2 regions of the Xenorhabdus littoralis genome follow, and region 1 is predicted to be linked to the other one. Evidence: predicted binding sites of a transcription regulator. Region 1 holds the regulator's gene; the other holds the start of a gene.
What was found. The regulator LexA, encoded in region 1, represses DNA repair genes until DNA is damaged. The targets are predictions, from matches to a motif close to TNCTGTATGTACATACAGNA.
Positions count from the first base shown of each region.

Region 2: the regulator LexA is predicted to act here: its motif matches at 2,091-2,110, upstream of sulA (SOS-induced cell division inhibitor SulA).

Region 1 is NZ_VCDP01000061.1:65,189-68,618, forward strand. It holds gene FE394_RS15125 (DUF2628 domain-containing protein) at 1-49, shown strand, start outside; gene zur (zinc uptake transcriptional repressor Zur) at 339-851, shown strand; gene lexA (transcriptional repressor LexA) at 1,004-1,618, opposite strand; gene FE394_RS15140 (diacylglycerol kinase) at 1,737-2,108, opposite strand; gene plsB (glycerol-3-phosphate 1-O-acyltransferase PlsB) at 2,246-3,430, shown strand, end outside.
Region 2 is NZ_VCDP01000058.1:28,182-31,611, reverse strand. It holds gene ompA (porin OmpA) at 14-1,120, opposite strand; gene sulA (SOS-induced cell division inhibitor SulA) at 1,475-2,071, opposite strand; gene FE394_RS14285 (TfoX/Sxy family DNA transformation protein) at 2,312-2,935, shown strand; gene FE394_RS14280 (nucleoside 2-deoxyribosyltransferase) at 2,991-3,430, opposite strand, start outside.

The DNA.
Region 1 (3,430 bases):
AAAAGGGGACGATAGCTGGAATCCCTTTAAAGGTATATTTTCCAAATAAAAGACATTTTCATAAAGACAGCAGATTTTAAAATCCGCTGTCTTTTTTACTTTTTATGCACAACAATAAATCAATATTCGATCAAAGATCGATTCACTTAAACAGGAATCGTCCACTCCTTACCGTGCAATTGGGTATTCCCCTACTTCATTTCATCTATCCAAATTCTCATCAAATTCTCTATTTCTGCTTCTGGGATATATTCTCTGAGCATTACGTGGGTTCCACTCTCAAGCCAAAAAACGTGATAACATTAAAGCCATTAGCATCGTGTAGGTGTGAGAGGTGTATGAAAACTATCAATCAAAAAAATTTACTGGCACAGGCTGAGACTATTTGTCTGTCAAGAGGGGTTCGTTTGACACCTCAGCGCCTGCAAATTCTTCGTTTAATTACGGAACAACCCAGCGCAATCAGTGCTTATGATTTACTTGATCTGTTACGAGAAGTTGAGCCGCAAGCTAAGCCACCAACAGTTTACCGTGGATTGGAATTCCTGTTGGAACAAGGTTTTATCCACAAAATAGAATCGACAAACAGTTATGTTCTCTGCCATCATTTTGAAGAACCCTGCCATACTTCGGCTATGTTTATCTGTGAAGATTGCGGTTCAGTGACCGAAAAGAACGCGAAAGATATTGAATCTACTATTCAACAGTTAGCACAAGGAACAGGCTTTCATCTGCGGAATAGTGTGATAGAAATCCACGGCTTATGCTCTTCCTGTCATGAGATCGATTCCTGTACGGAACGCGATACATGCCAGCACCCTCATCCGGTTGAAGAAAATAAAAAGAAATAAGAAAAAGAAATAAGACGAAATACTTGAAGCCTTATAAGGCAGTGAGGCGGTCATGGTTGATATATTATCAAGTTCCCGTTGAACTCGGGTTTACGGGTACTGTGAGAAATGACCGCCCCAGAATGGCAAAGTACAATTATCCGTTTTTACAATCAGAACCCGTCCCCGTTACGAATAATGCCTACTGCCAATCCTTCAATGGTGAAACTCTGCTCGCTTAAATCAACAACAATGGGTTCAAATTCTGGATTTTCAGCAATCAACTCAATTTTGTTGCCTGTTTGTTTTAAGCGTTTTACTGTCACTTCATCTTCAATGCGCGCAACTATAACTTGTCCGTTATGAACATCCTGTGTTTTATGTACAGCAAGTAAATCTCCGTCCATAATTCCGATGTCTTTCATGGACATTCCTTTAACACGCAACAAAAAATCAGCGCTTGGTTTAAATAATTCAGGATCAACCTTATAGTGACTTTCGATGTGTTCCTGAGCCAGCAATGGTTCGCCAGCTGCAACACGACCGATTAACGGTAATCCCGTATTATCTTCTTCTTCGAGAAGCAAACGGATACCTCTGGATGCACCAGAGATAATCTCTACCACCCCTTTACGCGCCAGTGCTTTTAAATGCTCTTCTGCCGCGTTAGGTGAACGAAAACCAAGACGTGCTGCAATTTCAGCACGTGTTGGTGGCATACCCGTTTGCGAAATATGGTCACGCACCAAGTCATAGACTTGCTTCTGCCTGGCAGTTAATGCTTTCATTTCGCCCCCTGTTTGTTTATACAGTCCAGCTGTGAGTATATACAGCTAAATTCGAATTGGGAACCGGTCAGCACGTAAAAGCAGCTAAATAACGTGTTTTGATGATAAACACATCATATCAGCGCATGAAATGCGACCAAAGGAGCATTCCCCAGATAAACAGCGCCAGAAGTATAGTCAGGAATACTGCTGCTGAACCCATATCTTTCGCCCGGCCCGATAATTCATGATATTCGCTGCCAATGCGGTCCACTACCGCTTCTATGGCACTATTAAGGATCTCAACAATAATGACCAGCATGACAGAGCTGATAAGCAGGAGTCTCTCGAATAGGCCAAGATCTAAAGAAAATGCGACTATGACTGCAAATATAGACGCGATTGCCTCCTGTCGGAACGCCGCTTCATTTCGCCATGCCGCTTTGATACCTTTCGCCGAATATCCAGCCGCTTTAATGATTCGGGTTAAACCCGTAGATTGATTTGCCATAAGAATTTTCTTTAAAAAACTTATTTATTGTATGGTTATATAACTTTTAGCTCTTATTATTGTCTTATTTCCACAGATCTCAAAATCTGTTTCTGGTATCCTTGCGACCCGTTGCTAACAAGAGGCTTAAAGCAGTTATGTCAGGTTGGCGTAAAATATATTATAAGTTATTGAATTTACCACTAAAATTATTAGTCAAAAGTAAACTCATCCCTACGGATCCCATTGCAGAGCTGCGTCTTGATACGACTCGGCCTATTTTGTACGTGCTACCGTATCATTCAAAAACAGACTTATTGACCCTGCGTCAACAATGTCTGGCGCAAGATCTGCCGGATCCGTTGAATTCTTTGGAAATAGGTGACACGCAACTTCCTAGTTGTGTTTTTATTGATAACGGTCCACGTGTATTCAGTTGCTATGCACCAAAACATGAATCTGTGAAAATTTTTCACTCATATCTGGATCTGCATCGCAATAATCCTGATTTGAATATTCAGATGGTGCCTGTTTCCGTGATGTTTGGTCGCTCTCCGGGGCGTGAAGGGCAAGGGCAAGAAGTTAATACTGCGCCACAATTACGCCTGCTGAATGGTGTTCAGAAGTTTTTTGCCATTCTGTGGCTTGGGCGAGATAGTTTTGTGCGTTTCTCCACGCCGGTTTCTCTACGCCACATGGCTGACGAACATGGTACGGATAATATCATCGCCAATAAACTTACCCGTGTTGCGCGGATACACTATTCCCGTCAACGTCTGGCTGCTGTTGGGCCTCGTTTGCCTGCCAGACAGGATTTGTTCAAAAAGTTACTGACATCAAAAGCAATAGAAAAAGCGATTGCAGATGAAGCCCGTAGCAAGAAAATTTCTCCTGAAAAGGCGAAACAGAACGCCATCAATATGTTGGAAGAGATTGCTGCTGATTTTTCTTATGAAACAGTGCGCTTAACCGACCGCGTTTTGAGTTGGACGTGGAACCGTTTATATCAAGGCATCAATGTTCACAATGCTGAACGCGTTCGCCAATTGGCTCAGGATGGTCATGAACTGGTTTATGTTCCATGCCACCGCAGCCATATGGATTATCTCCTGCTCTCTTATGTGCTTTATCACCAAGGGTTGGTTCCACCGCACATTGCAGCGGGCATTAACCTGAATTTCTGGCCTGCCGGCCCGATATTCCGTCGTCTTGGTGCGTTCTTTATCCGCCGTACTTTTAAAGGCAATAAACTCTATTCGACGATCTTCCGTGAATACCTCGGTGAGTTGTTTGTCCGTGGCTATTCGGTGGAATACTTTGTCGAAGGTGGTCGTTCCCGTACT
Region 2 (3,430 bases), on a different contig from region 1:
TATCAGAACAAGATTACTGTGCTACTTTTGGTTGAGTAACAACTTCTTTAGTGCCCTGAATATTGATAATTACACGGCGATCTGGAGCCAGACAGTCGATAAGTTTAGTGCGAACTTTGATGTTGTCACAGGTAGAGCCAGTCACTGGGCTCTCTTTACCACGACCTTCTGCCTGGATGCTGTTTGCTGGGATACCTTTCGCAACCAGATAATCTGCAACGGACTGCGCACGTTTCTGAGACAGTGGCAGGTTGTAATGCTGGCTACCGATGCGGTCAGTGTAACCAACTACCAGAACTTTACCCTGAGTTGGGTCAATTTTAGCCAGTTGATTATAAAGGTTATCCAGCTCTTGTGTACCTTCTGTTTTCAGCGTTGATTTGTTGAAATTGAACAGAACATCAGAGCGCAGAGTGAAGCTTTGGTTTTCAACAATTGGTGCTGGAACGACTGGAGCCGGAGGTACAACAACCGGAGCCGGAGCTTCATCCTGACCAAAACGGTAAGAAACACCAACACTCAGCAGGCCGTTATCTGGGCGGGCACCAACAGAGGTAGCATCACCGATGTTGTTAACCCATTGGTAATCCAGACGGGTTGCCAGATTTTTGGTCAGTGCATATTCAACACCAATGGCTGCCAGAGGAGAAACGCCAGTGTCGTTATCTTTCTTCCTTAACTGCGCAGGGGATGCTGCATTTGCATTGTAAGTCGCGGAAGAATCTGCACGCCATACCATACCACCTAAACGAGTGTAAACATCCAGATTATCCAACACTGGATAGCTCAGTTTAGTTGTCAGTTGAACGCCTTGAGCACGGAAAGCACCATTATTAACGCTGCCTTTATAAGCCATGCGGCCCAGCCAGTCATAGCCCAGTTCAAAACCCAGATATGGATTTGCTTGATAACCGACATAAGCACCTGCACCTAGCTGGCTTTTACGGGTAGGGCCATTGCCAATTCGGTTATCATAGCCGTTACCGTAGAAGTTTACGTCATGGTATTGAGACCAACCCAGCTTAGCACCGGTATACCAAGTATTATCCTTTGGAGCTGCTTGGGCAGTAGTTGCAAACGCTGCCACTGCCACTGCTACTGCGATAGCTGTTTTCTTCATTTTACGCCTCGTTATCATCCAAATAGGCAATTGGCCTTTAAAGCCTTATTATTAGCCACTGGTTAAAATGTTCAGTTAGGGATTTGTGCTTCGATCAGAAGATACGTCTTGAAATATAAACTCGATAAGCACAAACCTAAACTGTGTAAAGTCTACAACGAACTTAAAAAGTTACAAGTACACTGTGACTCATGACACAAAATTTTTAATTGCAATATTACAAATATAAGTTTTTTTTGACGAACATTTACAATATTTACCGTATAAATATATTGATCTTCAGTGAAAATAGGCATGGTTATTAGCTAGTAGCTTATTTTTTATAAAAAATGTTGGGATAATTCCTAATTTTAGTCAATGATAATAAATAGAGTGAATTTGTAACCTATTTGGTTGAGTAATAAATTGAGGTACCATTTTTTGTGGTCGCATAATAAAACCTAACGCGCTACCTTTCTGCGCCGCTAATTGTAATTTATTCATTTCATACTCAGACAATTCGGGCAACCAACCCAATACCACACTGTAATTACCACTTGCCAGTGCTTTTTCCATTGCATTAATTGAAGCAATGGGACGAATCTGATTGAGCTGAACGACCTTATTTAAGGGCAGTCCGGAACTTACCAACCATTGACGGCTTAACCTCTTGTCAGGTGTGACCCAGAGTAACCACCGATCTTCATTTCCAGATTGGCGTAATAAAGGCAGCAGAATGTGATTAATGACAGGATGTTGTTCATTGTAGATTAGCTCACTGACCATGCCTTTTGCAGTGAGTGAAGTGTAGTGAGGGGGCTCTACAAAAGACAGTCTTTTCACGGTTATCCCAACCATTGTTTTCATCTCATCAACCATTACTGCTTTGTCTGTTTTATGTTCGTTTACTACGGTGCTGGTAGCGGCTGTTTTCTTTTCGGTGAGATATACCCACGATGATTGAATGCTCATAATGTTCCTCGCCATGATGAACTGTATATTTATACAGTATAGCGATATTTTATTAAAAGCAAGCCCCTTTTTTTCAAAGCGCTTCGCAAAAATTTACAGAAATTAGGATTTTTCCGACTTAACGATTGGCAGTTGGAAACAGATTGCGTATGGTTTTAATTAATTGTTCTTGTTATCTATTTTATTAATAGCAGGCATGATTAAACTTTATTTTGGAAAGTGATTCATGGAGCGATAAAAATGCTTTTATGCGGAGCTCGTTTGGCTCAATTGCAACAAGGTGTGTCCTCATTGGGAAAGCTTAAGAAAAAATCTCAATTTGGTGGCATTGGGTTATTAATTGATGGTGTTTTATTTGCTATCAGTTCAGATGGAGAACTTTATTTGCGAGGAAATAGTCACGCAGAAGTATTATTTAAAGCCAAAGGTATGGAAAAGTTTATTTATTCAAAAAGAGGAATACCTGTGACTTTGCGGTATTACCGCGTTAATGAATCACTTTGGCGAGATCAAAAACAGCTATTTGAATATGTACATCTAGCCTATCAATACACCATGGAAGAAATTATTGATAGGCAGAAAATTCCTCTCAGACTTAAAGATCTGCCCAATTTAGGGATCGCCTTAGAGAGGCAATTATGGAAAGTGGGTATATCTAAAGTAGAAGAATTGCGAATGCTAGGGGCAAAAGCAACTTACCTCAAACTACAGCAACACAGGAAAAAAACAAATGTTAGTTTGTTGCTTGCATTGGCAGGAGCAATAGAAGGATGTCATGTTGCAGTGTTACCGGAACAGCTACGTGATGAATTAATTATCTGGCACAGCGAATTAGTTCACCAGAATCCGGATTACCACTCATAATGAGTGAAGCTTGATGAATAGGGGCCAATGCCCCTATTGCCCCTATTGCCCGGATTTACGCGATAGCTGAAATCTTTTGGATAACTTTTTTTTCTGCTACGGATTGAATAGTGTTACTTAATATCGTCGCGTCATGTTCAAAATCATTAAGTGGGATATGATGAACTTGAGCAACAGCAGACAGTCCTTTTAGTAAGTGGCTGGCAGAGTCATCGAAAGGTTTTTCAGTTACCAATATAATCGGGCGCTGTAAGGCGGAAGCCCAACCGAGTTCTATATGGGTACCGTCTGTTCTGAGCAGCTTTTTTTGTTGTGGGCAGACAGGTAAAACGGCAACAAAAATATCACATCGTTCCATCCATTGGCGATCCCGTTGGGAAACTTCTTCTGGTGTAAATAAATGTGTCGTTCCGCCAAATTGCTCTGCCCGATGAGCAGAAAAAACCTCTGCGCCGAGTGATTCTAATAAATGAATGGCACATTTGAGATGAACCT